DNA from 2 places in the Pseudarthrobacter sp. NIBRBAC000502770 genome. Region 2 is predicted to be linked to the other one. Evidence: riboswitches for the same ligand, from Rfam matches in the RefSeq annotation. Region 2 holds a riboswitch; the other holds the start of a gene.
The links. A riboswitch is a leader RNA that binds a small molecule or an ion and turns the genes downstream of it on or off. The one in region 2 is predicted to bind glycine.

Region 1: another riboswitch for glycine. It lies ahead of gcvP (aminomethyl-transferring glycine dehydrogenase); the one in region 2 lies ahead of NIBR502770_RS20115 (methylenetetrahydrofolate reductase).

The regions. Positions count from the first base shown of each region.
Region 1 is NZ_CP041198.1:245,542-253,271, reverse strand. It holds gene NIBR502770_RS01560 (L-serine ammonia-lyase) at 1-344, opposite strand, end outside; gene gcvT (glycine cleavage system aminomethyltransferase GcvT) at 631-1,779, opposite strand; gene gcvP (aminomethyl-transferring glycine dehydrogenase) at 1,790-4,651, opposite strand; glycine riboswitch at 4,844-4,941, opposite strand; gene NIBR502770_RS01545 (TetR/AcrR family transcriptional regulator) at 5,033-5,569, opposite strand; gene NIBR502770_RS01540 (MFS transporter) at 5,652-7,208, shown strand; gene NIBR502770_RS01535 (Dps family protein) at 7,296-7,730, opposite strand, start outside.
Region 2 is NZ_CP041198.1:4,226,025-4,233,754, forward strand. It holds gene cycA (D-serine/D-alanine/glycine transporter) at 1-693, shown strand, start outside; gene purU (formyltetrahydrofolate deformylase) at 711-1,616, shown strand; glycine riboswitch at 1,709-1,808, shown strand; gene NIBR502770_RS20115 (methylenetetrahydrofolate reductase) at 1,962-2,798, shown strand; gene NIBR502770_RS20120 (hypothetical protein) at 2,921-3,724, shown strand; gene NIBR502770_RS20125 (LamB/YcsF family protein) at 3,708-4,457, shown strand; gene NIBR502770_RS20130 (HNH endonuclease signature motif containing protein) at 4,667-6,223, opposite strand; gene NIBR502770_RS20135 (DUF445 domain-containing protein) at 6,383-7,660, opposite strand.

The DNA of each region.
Region 1 (7,730 bases), 420 kb from region 2:
CGCAACACCATGTCCTTCACCCCATACGGCAGCGCCACCGACCCGGCCAGGTTCAGGACCCCGGTCTCCGCGATCGAGGCCAGCCGCTCCTCGACCTCTTCGGGCAGGATCAACTCCGGATGGAACCCCTCCAAGCCCAGCAGGACCGCCGTCATCGTCCCATGCCCGTGCCCCGTCGCGGCCAACGACCCATACAAATCCACCCGCAACCCCGCCACCGCAGCCAGTTTCCCCGAGGCCTTCAACTCCTCAGCGAACACAGCAGCAGCCCGCATCGGCCCCACAGTATGCGAAGACGACGGGCCAATCCCGATCGAAAAAAGATCAAAGACTCCAACGGCCATGCGATTGGTTCCTAACTAAAACAGTGTGGTCGGGGGTGGTGGGCCGGTGACCGAATTCCTCCGCGTGCTCGGTCGCGAAGACGCCCGCTAAGCGGACGTGACGCTCCCTTAGACGCACGCTGCCGGATGCCCCGCCCACTCCGCAAGCACGTCACCAAGGCGGGGTGCGCACAAGGGCCGGCGGAGCCGGACTTTTCGAAAGCCTGCGTCAAAGCGACGAAGGAGCAGCAGGCGTGAAAATGTCCGGTCCGCCGTCGCGAAGGTGATCACGGAGGGGCACCAAAAGCTACTTGGCGCGGCGATAGAACGGGAGGTCGACCACTTCGAACGGTTCTGCCTTGCCGCGGAGATCGATGTCCAAGGCCGTGCCGGGTGCCGAGTAATCGACGTCGACGTAGGCCATGGCGATCGGGTAGCCGAGGGTGGGCGATGGCTGGCCGGAGGTGACTTCACCGACTCTGTCCCCGTCCTTGAGCACGGGGTAGTGGGCCCGGCCTGCGCGGCGGCCCTTGCCTTTGAGGCCCACGAGGCGGCGGCCGGAGGTGCTGCCGGCGCCGGCATCCTTCTTTGCTGCCAGCGCGGCCTTGCCAACGAAGTCGCCCTCCTTGGAGAGTGCGACGACGGGGCCCAGGCCGGCAGCGAACGGGTCACCCTGCAGCGACAGTTCGTTGCCGTACAGCGGCATCCCCGCTTCCAGTCGGAGGGAGTCGCGGGAGGCGAGGCCGGCGGGGGTCAGCTCCCCGTCGTCGGCGATGGCGGCCAGTGCCTGCCACAGTGCCGGGGCGTCATCGTTGGCCACGAAGATCTCGAACCCGTCCTCACCGGTGTACCCGGTGCGCGCGAGCAGGAGTTCCTTGCCGGCCCCGCCCACCAGGAACGGAACCTCCACGGCGGCGTAGTACTTCAGGTCCGCCACCAGGGAGTGTTGTGCGGCCGGGACCAGGCGCAACAGGAGTTCCTGGGCCTTGGGGCCCTGCACCGCGATCAGCGATGTACGGGCCGAGGCGTCCTCCACCAGCACGTCAAACCCTGCGGCGCGTTCCTGAAGGGCTGCCGCCACCACTGCGGCGTTGCCCGCGTTGGGCACCACCAGGAAGACGTCGGTGCCGTCTTCAGCGGCGGGACGGCGGTAGGTGATGAGGTCGTCGATGATGCCGCCGTCCTCGTTGCAGATCAGCGAGTACTTGGCCTTGCCCACGGCCATGGCGGAGATCTTTCCCACCAGGGCAAAGTCGAGGAAGGCGGCAGCCTGCCGCCCGGTGACCCAGACTTCGCCCATGTGGGAGAGATCGAACAGGCCCGCAGCTTTGCGGACGGCGTGGTGCTCGGCCAGTTCGGAGCTGTACTTGAGCGGCATCTGCCAGCCGCCGAAGTCGGTGAAGGAAGCGCCCAGCTTCTTGTGCTCTTCGTAGAGAGCCGTGTAGTTCTCAGTCATTGGGGGATCCTTAGTTTTCGAACTCGGACAGCGGCGGGCAGGAGCAGATCAGGTTCCGGTCTCCACCGGCGCCGTCGATCCGGCCCACCGGCGGGAAGTACTTGTCCTGCTTGAGGTGGTGGACGGGGAAGACAGCCTGTTCGCGGCTGTACTGCCGGGTCCATTCGGAGTTCACGACGGCGGACGCGGTGTGGGGTGCGTTGCGCAGCGGGGAGTCCTGGACAGAGAAGTCGCCGTTGGCCACCTGGTCAATTTCCTTGCGGATGGTGATCATGGCCTCGATGAAGCGGTCGATCTCGGCCAGGTCCTCGGACTCGGTGGGCTCCACCATCAGCGTGCCGGCCACCGGGAACGCCAGGGTGGGGGCGTGGAAACCGTAGTCGATGAGGCGCTTGGCCACATCCTCGGCGGTGACGCCGGTCTTGGCCGTGAGTTCGCGCAGGTCCAGGATGCATTCATGCGCCACGAGGCCACCTTCGCCGGTGTAGAGGACCGGGAAGTAGTCGTTCAGCCTGGCAGCGACGTAGTTGGCCGCCAGCAGCGCGGACTTGGTGGCCTGAGTCAGGCCTTCCCCGCCCATGAGCTTCACGTAGGCCCAGGAGATCGGCAGCACACCCGCCGAACCGAACCGGCACGCCGAGATGGCTACCCCGTGGCCTTCCTCATGCGCTGCCTTGTTCGCGTCGCCGGGCATGAACGGTGCCAGGTGGGCCTTCGCCGCGACCGGCCCGACGCCGGGTCCCCCGCCGCCGTGCGGGATGCAGAAGGTCTTGTGCAGGTTCAGGTGGGACACATCCCCGCCGAACTTGCCCGGCTGGGCCAGGCCCACCAGGGCGTTCAGGTTGGCGCCGTCAACGTAGACCTGGCCGCCGGCAGCGTGCACGGCCTCGCAGATCTCGGTCACGTCCGCATCGTAGACGCCGTGGGTGGACGGGTAGGTGATCATGATGCAGGACAGGACGTCCTTGTTCGCCTCGATCTTGGCCGTCAGGTCATCGTGATCAATCGTGCCGTCCGCGGCGGTGGCAACCACTACGACCTTCATGCCGGCCAGGACGGCGGAGGCAGCGTTGGTGCCATGGGCCGAGGCCGGGATCAGGCAGACGTTGCGCTGCTGCTCGCCGCGGGAGTGGTGGTACCCGCGGATAGCCAGCAGCCCGGCCAGTTCGCCCTGGGAGCCCGCGTTGGGCTGGATGGACACCTGGTCATACCCGGTGATTTCCGCCAAGTCGGCTTCCAGGTCCGCGATGAGTTCGCGCCAGCCTTCGGTCTGGGAGTCCGGGGCGAAGGGGTGGATGGAGGCAAACTCCGGCCAGGAGATGGCTTCCATCTCGGCGGTGGCGTTCAGCTTCATGGTGCACGAGCCCAGCGGGATCATGGTGCGGTCCAGCGCCAGGTCCCGGTCCGACAGCTTCCGGATGTAGCGCAGGAGCTGGGTTTCGGACCGGTACGTGTTGAAGACCGGGTGCTGCAGGTAGTCGGTGGAACGCTCCACGGCGGCCTCCAGCCCAAAGCCCTGGCCCTCGCCGCGGATCCCGGCAACGGTGGCGCCAAAGACGTCGGCAACCTCGGCGACGATGGCCGGCGTCGTGGTTTCATCCAGGGAAATGCCCACGGTGTCGGCATCAATATGCCGCAGGTTGATCCCGCGTGCTTCGGCGGCGGCGACAATCGCGGCAGCGCGTCCCGGGACCCGGACCGTCAGGGTGTCGAAAAAGCTCGTGTGCAGCACCTCCACGCCGGCACCCGCCAGCGAGGCCGCCAGTGTTCGCGCGTGGCCGTGGGCGGTTTCCGCGATCGCCTTCAGCCCGTCGGGGCCGTGGTAGACGGCGTACGTGGAGGAGACGATGGCCAGAAGGGCCTGCGCGGTGCAGATGTTGGACGTGGCCTTTTCGCGGCGGATGTGCTGCTCGCGCGTCTGCAGCGCGAGGCGGTACGCGGGCATCCCTGCGTCGTCCTTGGACACGCCCACCAGGCGGCCGGGCAACGAACGCTCCAGGCCCTTGCGGACGGCCATGTAGGCGGCGTGCGGCCCGCCGAAGAACAGCGGCACCCCGAAACGCTGCGTGGAGCCGACGGCGATGTCGGCGCCCTGCTCGCCCGGAGGCGTTATCAGGGTCAGGGCCAGCAGGTCCGCGGCCACGGTAACCAGCGCACCGCGGTCCTTCGCCGCCGCAATGGTGGCGGACTGATCCCAGACCCGGCCTGAGGCGCCGGGCTGCTGGAGCACGATCCCGTTGATCGCACCTTCAGGGAGGCCCTTGGACAGGTCGGCAACCTCAACCTCGAAGCCGAGCGCCTCGGCGCGGCCCTTGACGATGGCAATGGTCTGCGGCAGCACGTCAATGTCCAGGACGGTCTTGCCGTCGTGGGCGTCTTTGGTCTTGTTGGCGCGGCGCATGAGCAGCACCGCTTCGGCCACGGCGGTGGCTTCATCGAGCAGGGAGGCGTTGGCGATGGGCAGGCCCACCAGGTCCTGGACCATGGTCTGGAAGTTCAGGAGTGCCTCAAGCCGGCCCTGGGAAATTTCGGGCTGGTACGGGGTGTAGGCGGTGTACCAGGCCGGGGCCTCGAGGATGTTCCGGCGGATCACGGCAGGGGTGATGGTGTCGTAGTAGCCCTGGCCAATCATCTGGACCGCGGTCTTGTTCTTGGCGGCCAGCCGGCGCAATTCAGCAAGCACCTCAACCTCACTGAGGGCATCCTGCAGGCGGAGGGCCGTGTCCTGGCGGATGACCTTGGGCACGGCGGTGTCCACCAGGGAATCGACCGTGCCGTAGCCCACGGCTTTGAGCATGGTGTCGACGTCGTCCTGGCGGCGTGCGCCAATGTGGCGGTCTACGAAGGTGGTGGAGGCTGGGGTAACCGACACGAAGGAACTCCATTTATTCAGGCGGCGCAGGGTACGCCACAGCTATTCGGGTCCCTCCCCGCTCTGTATTGGACCTGAGAGTTTCCGCGTCGCCTGCCTGCGCAGGAACCGCTTGCACCGTCGGTGAGCACAACAGCCGTTCCGCTTCCCCCAAGGGAGGCCGGACAACTGCCTGCTGCTTTCCAGAGGTGCCTCGCCGCGGCGGTACAGGGGCCTGCGAGATTCCTGGGGAGGATTTGCTCCTACGGCGCCTGCCTGTACTTCCGGCAGAACTCTCCCGCCGCAGATCAAAGGCTATTCATTTGTTGGATCATGACGGCCGGTGACAGCCCTCACAACTCTCCATTGTCCTACGCCAGAAGCCCTCCGGCAAATGGAAAACTACCTGCGGAGCCGTTCCAACGCGGCCAGGAGTTCCTCCACGTCAGCGGCTGCTCCGCCTTCCGGCGCAGGGCCCACGGAAAGCATGGCATTGAAGTACAAACCGTCACCCATATACAGGACAGCCCTGGCCAGGCCGGGCCCCACATCCGCAGCAATCTCGTCCAGCCACCGCTGCTGGATGGCGGCGAACCGGCGGCGGGTCTCCTCATGCGCCACCTCGGCAAGCCGCGTGGCGGCCACAATGACCCGGTCCAGAGGAGTATCCGCCCAGACAGAGGAACGGATGAAATACGCGGCGGCACCTTCGCTGGCCGAAGCCATCGCGTCGGCATCCGCCTTGGCCAACCCCTCAAGGCGGTCCAGCAGCACGGCGATGAGCGCTTCCTTGTTGGGAAAGTGGTAGAGGAGGCCACCTTTGGACACCCCGGCCTTACGGGCTACGGCGTCGAGGGTTGCAGCGCGCTCCCCCACTTCGATCAGCAGGGACTCGAAGGCGTCAAGGACCGCATCACGGGCTACAGGCTTTCGGGGCATGCCTTCCATCATGCCCTCCACCGGCAGGGAAGAAGGAATGCTTCGGTTTCAAACTATACCGTCCAGACGGTACAGTTATTACATGACGACCTCCATTCGCCCGGCCTCCTTACAAAGGGACAGCTCCGCCATGCGGCCACCGTGGCGGGATTGGCTCGCGTTGGGGCTGCTGATGTTTCCCGTGCTGCTGGTGGCAGTGGACAATACCGCCCTGACCTTCGCCCTGCCCGCCATCGCCCGCGCCCTGGAACCGACGGGCCTGCAGCTGCTGTGGATCGTGGACGCCTATCCACTGGTCCTGGCAGGGCTGCTGGTATCAATGGGAAGCCTCGGCGACCGGATTGGGCGGCGGCGGCTGCTGGTCGTCGGCAGCCTGGGCTTCGCAGGGCTGTCCGCCGCCACGGCATTCGCGCCCACCCCGGAGTGGCTGATCGCCGGCCGCGCGGCGCTCGGGTTCTTCGGCGCCATGCTGATGCCGTCCACCTTGTCGCTGATCCGGAACATTTTCCCGGAGCCCAACCGCCGGCGGATGGCCATTGCCATCTGGGCTGCCGGATTCTCCGGCGGCGCCGCCCTGGGCCCCATCCTCGGTGGATGGCTGGTGGAGCACTTCTGGTGGGGTGCCGTGTTCCTGGTGGCCGTGCCACTCATGCTGCCCCTGCTGGCGCTGGGGCCGGCCTTCATTCCGGAGTCCAGGGATCCCGCGCCGGGAAGAGCGGACATTCCCAGCGTCCTGCTATCCATGCTGGTCATGGTGCCCGCGGTCTACGGCGTAAAGTCAGTAGCCACCGAAGGTCCGGGGCCGGCCGGGCTGGGAAGCATAGCCTTCGGCCTGGCCATGGGCATTGTGTTCGTGCGGCGCCAGCACCGGCTGGAGCACCCGCTGCTGGACATGTCACTATTCCGCAACAGGGTGTTCAGCATGGCCATCAGCGCCAACGTTTTGGCCCTGTTTTCCTTCAACGGGTTCATCCTTTTCCTTGCCCAGCACCTCCAACTCCTGGAGGGGATGACACCGTCGGCGGCGGGCATTGCCATGCTCCCGGCCCTGGCAGCCACAGTGACGGCAGGGCTGGTGGTGGTCCCGCTGGTCCGGAAGGTGCGTCCGGGGTACGTCGTGGCCGCGGGCCTGTCCTTCAGTGCCGTGGGCTACAGCATGGTGGCCTTCGGTAACGACGGCGGGGGCCCGCCCCTGCTGCTGGCAGCATTGCTGGTCCTGGCGCTGGGCGTAGGCACGGCGGAAACCATCTCGAACGACCTCATCCTCGGCTCGGCCCCGCCGGCGAAATCCGGCGCTGCGGCAGCGATTTCCGAGACGGGCTACGAGGTGGGATCGCTGCTGGGGACTGCGGTGCTGGGCTCCATCCTGACCGCGTCCTACCAGCAGAACCTCCGGCTGCCGGCGGGGCTGGAGGCCATGCTGCCCGGAACCTCGCTGCACAACGCCAGGGAAACGCTGGCCGGTGCGGTGGACGCAGCCAACCTGGTGCCGGCACCGCTCGCCGGAGCCCTCAAGGACGCTGCGGCGGCCGCCTTCGATTCCGGCGTGCACGTTACGGCGGCAATTGGGCTGGTCCTCATGGCGACGGCGGCAGTGCTCGCCGCCGTCGTCCTCCGGGAAGTGCCCAAAGCGGCTTAGCGGAACATCCGCAGTATTGCCCGGACAACAGCCAGGCGTCCGGCGCGGCGGGATCCGCCGGTGCCGGACGCCCGTGTGGACTGCCCGCTACTTGGAGTCGGCCGCGGTGACCTTGGCGGTGGGCTTCATGTTTTCCGCCTGCACCATCCAGGCGAACTGCTCCAGCCGCGCGATGAACTCGTGCAGGAGGTCCGCGGAGGTGGGGTCTTCCTCATCCACTTCGTCATGGACCTTGCGCATGGTGCCCACGGCTGCCTCCATGGCAGCGACGATCCGCTCGATGGCATCCGCGGTGCTGATCAGCCCTTCCGGGAACTGGGCCAGGCTGGTGGTCTCGGCAACGGTGGCGCTGCGGCCGTCGGGAAGCGCGTGCAGGGCGCGCATGCGCTCGGCGGTGTCGTCGGCGAACTGGCGGGCAGCGTCCACAATCTCGTCAAGCTGCAGATGAAGGTCGCGGAAGTTGGTGCCCACGATGTTCCAGTGCGCCTGCTTGCCCTGAACATGGAGCTCGATCAGGTCCGC
Region 2 (7,730 bases):
GCCGGCCACAGCCCCTTCATCGCCATGTTCTCCCTGGCAGGCCTGGGCGCCGCAGCCACCATCGTCAACCTCGTGGTGCTTAGCTCCGCGATGTCCTCCGCGAACTCCGGCATCTACTCGACCTCCCGCATGGTCTTCGGCCTTGCCCAGGAAGGCGACGCTCCCGACGTCTTTGGCAAACTGTCCCGGCGGAAGGTGCCCCAGAACGCACTGTTCCTCTCCTGCGTGCTGCTGCTGTCCGGCGTCGTCCTCATGTATGCCGGCCAGGACGTGGGCAAGGCCTTCGACATGGTTACCACCGTCTCAGCTGTCTGCTTCGTCTTTGTCTGGTCGATCATCCTGGCCAGCTACATCGCCTTCCGCCGCCGCCGGCCGCACCTGCATGAAGCATCGAAGTTCAAGATGCCCGGCGGTGTTGCCATGGTCTGGGTGGTCTTCGCCTTCTTCGCTTTCGTGATCTGGACCCTCACCACCCAGCCGGACACCCTGCTGGCCCTGCTGGTCACGCCGGTCTGGTTCATCCTGCTGGGCGCCGCATGGTTCGTCCTCCGCCGCCGGCCCGCACACCAGGCCCGATTCGCCGCGTTCCAGGCTGAACTGCAGGCAGACCAGGACTTCACCGACGCCGCATCCGGCCAGGCCGCCCGTCAGGTTGCCGCCGCAGAAGCGGGGGAAGAGCGGGTCAAGCGGTGATCGGCACGGAAGCCCGCATGTCGCAGGGCAGCACGGCCGCGGCCGGGCAGCGCCAGGCCGTGGCTCCGGAAACGGGCAAGGAATTCGTCCTGACATTCCATTGCCCGGATGCGCTCGGCATCGTCCAGGCGGTGGCGGCCTACCTGCTCGAGCAGGTATGCTACATCGTGGACATCAAGCAGTTCGGGGACCGCGCGAGCGGCAGGTTCTTCATGCGGATCCACGTCACCGCCCAGGTAGAGCTGGAACTCGACCACCTCCGGACCGGTTTCGAGCAGGTGGCCCGGGAGTGGCAGATGGACTGGCGCCTCGAACGCCACGGCCGCAAGCAGCCCATCCTGGTCATGGTGTCCAAATACGACCACTGCCTCAACGACCTCCTGTTCCGCGCCCGCAGCGGTGAGTTGCCCGTCCGGATTGCCGCCGTGGTGTCCAACCACCCGGACCTGGAACCCCTTGCCGCGTGGCACGGTGTCCCGTTCCACCACATCCCGGTCACGCCCGATACCAAGGCGGAAGCTGAGGGGCGCCTGCTGGAACTGGTGGACCAGTACGCAGTGGAACTGGTGGTGCTGGCCCGCTACATGCAGGTGCTCAGCGATGAAGCCACTACGCGCCTCAGCGGCAAGGCCATCAACATCCACCACTCGTTCCTGCCCAGCTTCAAGGGCGCAAAGCCGTACCACCAGGCGTACGAACGCGGCGTCAAGACAGTGGGCGCCACTGCCCACTACGTGAACTCGGAGCTGGACGAGGGGCCCATCATTTCGCAGCAGGTCATCGAGGTGGACCACACGTATTCCGCTTCAGACCTGGTCACGGTTGGCCGCGACGCCGAATGCAAGGCGCTCACGAATGCCGTCCGCTGGCACGCTGAAGGGCGGATAGTCCTCTCCGGCAACCGGACGGTCATCCTCCGCTAGTTGCAGGCCCATCCACGCGGCCGGCGCTGCACTCCTCCCAGGCGGAGGGGCAGGCGCCGGCCGCCGTGGCACCACATTTGAATACAGCCTTTCGAGCTGTGGCGGGAGAGTTCTCCCGGCCATCACCGGGCAGGCGCCGTAGGAGCAAATCCTCCCCAGGAATCTCTCAGGCCCATGTACCGTCACGGCGAGGCGACTCTGGAAAGCAGTGCTGCTCCGGCAGTACTCACCGACGGTGCAAGCAGGCCCTGGCTGGGTTTGCGGAATCTCTCAGGTCCAATACAGAGCGGGGAGGGACCCGATCCATGCCGAGCCACCCGTGGCCGGCCAATCCTGGAGTTCCTCATGACGATTCAATCCCTCATGGCACCAGCCGCCGCATCGATCCCCGCGGCAGGACAGGCCTCCGGTTCCGGGGCAGCGCTGCCCGTCCGGATGCAGATCAATCCCACCGAGGATGTTGCCGCCCTCGTCCAGGCACACGCTCCCGCCGGCACGGCCCTGACGGTGACCTGCCTGCCGCGCCAAGGTGTGGGGCCGACCATCCGGACAGCCATCGAGCTTGCCTACCTCGGCTTCGAGGTTGTCCCGCACCTGGCCGCACGGAGCATCGAAAGCCGTGGGCAGCTGGCCGGTGTGGTCCGGAACTGCCACGATGCCGGGATCACCGAAGTATTCGCCGTCGGCGGTGACGCAGGGGAGCCCGCCGGGCCCTATGACAGCAGCCTTCCGCTGCTGGAGGACCTCGCCGAGCTGTCCGGCGGCACCATCCGGGCCGGTGTGGCGGGCTACCCGGAAGGCCATCCCGGCCACGGCGAGCTGCACATGCTTGATGCGTTGCTGGAAAAGCAGCATCTGGCCTCATCCGTGGTGACGCAGCTGTGCTTCTCGGCCTCCCGCATCCAGTGGTACGCAGAAATGCTCCGCCGGGAAGGGGTGCGGCTCCCTGTCTGGGCCGGAGTTCCCGGCGCCGTTCCCCGGGAGCAGCTCATCCGCGCCGCACTGAAAATCGGGGTGGGCCCCTCCCTCAAATTCCTGAATCGCAGGGGCCCGCTCGGCCGCCGCCTGCTCAAGGGCGGCCTCTACTCACCGCAGGCGATCCTTGCGGAGCTGGAGGGCGGCGGGGTGGTGGAGGGGGTGCACCTGTACACGTTCAACAACCTGGCGGGCACCGGCAGCTAGGGAAGAGCGGCGGGGAAGAACCAAGTGCCGGCCGGAAAGTTCAGCATGCTTAGTGTTTGTCCACATAGGATGGATAAGCACGGCAGCCCACCCGCTGCAGGTCGATTTGAATGAAGGTGACCATGGCCAGGCGCAGCAATCCCGCAGTACGAATCGCACAGGAAACCGCCCATAACGCAATGTTCGATGCCGAGGGCAAGCCCAAGCCCGGCGTCCACAACATGCTCCTGAAGGCAGTGCAGATCCAGCGGCCCTTGGTGGTGGCCTATATCCGCCGGCTCCAGAAGAAGCATCCGCGGGCTACCGCAGCGCAGCTCGCAGACATCGCGGAGCGTGACTACCTTAGGGCGGTGGCCGGCGGAGGTGCCTTGGTGGGCGCCACCGCCGTCGTCCCGGGCGTGGGTACCGTCGCGTCGCTGGGACTATCTGCGGCCGCGACGGTTGGCTTCCTGGAGGCGACAGCCCTCTATGCGACGTCGCTGGCCGAGCTCCACGGCATTCGCCTCACCAACCCGGAGAAAGCCGGCACCATGGTCATGGCCATCATGCTGGGCGAGGAAGGAACTGCCCTGCTGGGAACCCTGAGCGGTCAGGCGGCCGGCGGAGCAAAGCCCGCGGACGTCTGGGGAAACGTGCTGTCCAGGTCCTCGATCCCGGGATTCGGCAGCGTCCGGAAGCGGATCCAGAACGCCTTCCTCAAGAACCTGCTCAAGCGGCAGGGCACCGCGCTGTTCGGACGGGCCTTGCCCTTCGGCATAGGGGCGGTTGTGGGCGGAGCCGGTAACCTCGTGATGGGCCGTGCAGTGGCCAAGAACGCCCGGGAGGCGTTCGGACCCATGCCGGACACCATCCCCGGGGAGCTGACCGCGGCTGCCGGGCCGGACAACCTGACCCTGGAAGGCAACATCCTTGGATCTCAACGCTGACGTAGGCCAATCATTCGGTTCCTGGACCACGGGAGGCGATCCGGCGATGTTCCAGCTGGCCACCAGCGCCAACGTCGCGTGCGGCCTCCACGCGGGCGACCCCGTCACCATGCTGGACAGTTGCCGGGCCGCCTACGAACTGGACGTCACCGTGGGTGCGCACCTCGGCTACCGCGACATGGCCGGTTTTGGCCGCCGCTCGCTGGACATGAGCTTTGACGAGCTTTTCGGCGACGTGCTGTACCAGCTGGGCGCGCTCGACGGCGTCGCGCACGCCGTGGGTGCCTCGGTGGACTACGTGAAACCGCACGGTGCGCTGTATGACGCGGTGATCCACGACGCCGAGCAGGCTTCCGCGCTCGTGGCGGCCGTGAACGCCTATGATCCGGGGCTGCCCATCCTCGGATTCCCCCGCTCGGAGCTGTTGAAGCAGGCCAAGGAGGCCGGCCACCCTGTTTTCACCGAGGCCTACGCCGACCGTGCCTACTTTGCAGACGGAACCTTGGTGCCGCTGTCCGGGGAAGACGCCGTGTTGAACGACGTCGACACGATCGTTGAGCGGGCCGTGCGGTTGGCAACAAAAGGCGAAGTGGTGGCGGTTGACGGTTCGGTGGTCCGGATCCAGCCGGACTCCCTGCGGCTGCCCGGCGGCAGCCCCGCAGCCTTGGAGGCGGCGTCCCGCATCCGGGCAGGTCTTGAGGCCGTAGGCGTGGAGCTGGAGGCCTTCGCGTAGAAGGCGGAGTTGCGCTTCTCACCCAGCGATTCAGGACCCAACGACTTCTAGCTCAGGCAGTGGTTAATCAAGGACTGCCGACCGTTGGACCAGGGGCCCACTGATTACCGACCGTTGTACTGTCCAGGGCTCGCATCATCCCGACGGCACTAATGGCGTCGCGAGGAGTTCGGCCCAGAGTGGATCGTCGGGGGAGAGGTCGCTGGGGTCTATTGACGCTTCGTCGTCGGGTTCCTACTGCGGGAGGTTCTCGAGGCTGGCCGCCCGGCCCGGCATTCACCGGGCACGGCCCATTGAAGTGGCGGTGGCAGGCTTCCCGGTGGCCAGTGGGTTGGTTCTGAATCCTGCTGGTCGGGGTTGTAGTGGCGCCCGGTGGGTGAGGTCCAGCCCGGTGGGTCCTTGCTTGTGGCCCGGCCGGGGGTCCATTGGCTGTGGTGTTTGAGCCGATGATGCTTACGGCAGAGCTGGGCCAGGTTGCTGACGTTGGTGGTGCCACCGTGTTCCCAGGCGGTGAGGTGGTCTGTCTCGTTGTCGGGGGTCTTGTTGGTGCAGCCGGGGAACGTGCATTGGGCATCGCGCAGCCTGATCCAGTGTTTGATGGACCTCGTCAGCCGGTAGTTTTTCCTGCCGATTTCCAGGGGCGCCCCGTCCCGCGGGTCGACGAGGACCCGGTAGAACGACTCCGCCCCACCAGCGACGAGTTTCCGGGCCATGGACGCCGGGATCGGGCCGAAACCATCGACGACTGCTGGTTCGTCGGTGAGGCCGAGAAGCGCGAATACCGGCACGGTGACCAGCACGTCGGCCCGCGGGGTGGGGACCTTACCGATCCCTGTGACAGCTTGTGTGACCGAACCCTGTGTGCCCGGGGCGCTGGGATCGAGCACGTCTTCGCCGGCGCCGGCGGCGGTTTCCTCGGCGCTGGGCGTCATACCGGCGCCGAGGAGGAGGCTGGCGGCGATGTCGGGGCGGAGCTGGGTGAGCGTGCGGGGTTCGTTGGGGCCCTGGAGGCCGCGGGCGGTGGCGGTGGTCCGGTTCCAGATGGCGCACGCGGTATCGCCGGGAAGGTAGAGGGAGATCCAGGCCATGCCGTCCCGGTCCGGGGTGTACTCCATCCGACGATCCGCCAAACCCTTGACATGGCGCTTCTCGATCGATTCCGGATGATGGCGTTCCCGCCAGCCCCGGACCTTGGCCCGGAACCGGGACGGGACCAGGTCACCGGGGGCCGCGCCACGGGCCGGGTTTGGGGCGTCAGGGTCGAAGAAATGCGCCACCAAACCTGCAGCTCCGGCAGAGGTCAACCCCTCGGTCTCGTCCGCTACGACCTTCGCGTGTTGCCACGACACCGCACCTCCAGCCAAGGCCTCGAACACCGGCGGCAGGGAACAGATCCGCCGGGACTGGTCCACGAACGCGGCCGCGGCCCCGGAGCTGATGGTCAAAACCCCGGCAATTTCCTCCACGGCCGACATCTCCGCGTAGGTGCGGTCCTCCACGGACGCGTCAGCCGGGGTCATGGCCTCCTGAAACCCGACGGCCTCGGCAGCGTACCGCGCTTTCATCGCCGCCAGCTGCGCCTCCAGGCAAGCAGTGAGCTCCAGCCGTTCCAACCGGATCTCATACCGCCGCTGCAACACGTCAACACCAGCACCAACGCCGACCCCGGTAGCCAGGAAAGCGTCCTCCCGCTCCAGCGCATCCAGGGCAGCAACAGAGACGCCAATACCTTCCGATATCGCTGCCCGGTCCGTGCTGTTTCCCATACCGACATCATCGCGCGACCCACTGACATTCTGACCGGCTGCCAGTGAGCACCAAAGCCGCGTGCCGTCGTCGTACGCATTCCCGCTGCGCAGGCTCCTCCCCGCACCCCGAATATGCGGCACGAAAAGGAATTTGCGCAGCGAAAGATCCCGAAGGGGCTACCCAAAAATCAGTTGCGCCACCGTGAAGATCGCCAGCCCGGCCAGGGACCCCACCACGGTGCCGTTAATGCGGATGAACTGCAGGTCCTTGCCTACCTGGAGCTCGATCTTCTGCGAGGTTTCCTCGGCATCCCACCGCGCCACGGTGTCCGTAATAACGCCGGCGATGTCCGAACGGTAGGTGCGGACCAAGTACCCGGCGGCGTCACCGATCCATGCGTTGACCTTCCCGGCCAGTTCGGGGTCGTCCACGAGCCGTGACCCAAAGTCGCGCACCGCGGCCTTGAACTTGATGGTGAGTTCGCTGTCCGGATCATCCACGGCACCCAGCAGCGCGTTCTTGACCGTGCCCCAGGTCCGGGAAGCGAGCTCGCGCACCTCGGGATCACCCAACACCTGCGCCTTGATGTCCTCCGCGCGGGCAATCATCGCCGGATCGTGCTGCAGGTCCTGGGCGAGGTCGTTCAGGTATTTGTCGATCGACTGGCGCACCTGGTGGCGGGGATCGGCCTGTACCGCGCGCACGAACTTGAGGATTTCGAGGTAGACCTTGTCGCCCACCAGGCCGTCCACGAACTGCGGAACCCAGGTGGGGGAGCGGTCGGACACCAGACGGGTGACGGTCTCGTGGTTGTCATCCACCCAGTCCGCGGCGCGGTCCACCAGCAGGTCCACCAGCGTGTGGTGGTGCCCGTCGTGGAAGACCCGCTCCGCCAGCCTGCCCACCGGCGGCCCCCACGGCGGAGCGAGGAGATGCTTGCGGACCATGCCCTCAATGACGGCCTGGACGTCGTCGTCATTCAAAACCTTGAACGCGCCACGGATCACCGCGGCACCTTCCTTGGCCACCCGGTCGGCGCCACCGGGCGCTGCCAGCCAAACACCTGCCCGGCGGGCAATGTTGACGCTGGCCAGCTTGTCCTGGACCACCTGCTCGGAGAGGAAGTTGGTCTCCACGAACTCGCCCAGGGAGGCGCCGATCTGGTCCTTGCGGCGCGGAATGATGGCGGTGTGCGGAATCTTGATGCCCATGGGGTACTTGAACAGGGCCGTCACAGCGAACCAGTCGGCCAGTGCGCCCACCATGCCGCCCTCAGCCGCCGCACGAACGTACTGCAGCCACGGATACTCCTTCTGCAGGGCGAACGCGAAGACAAAGATCACGGCCATGGCGATCAGCAGGCCTAGCGCCAGCAACTTCATTTTCCGCAGCGCTGCCACCTTTTCGGCGTCACCGGCACCAAGCTGGCGGCTTACGACGGCGCCTGCCGCCATAGTGCCCGGCCGCGGCTCCCGCGCTGGTTCGGCGGGTGCTTCCTGCGTGGTTGGCCCAGTGGTTGCCTCA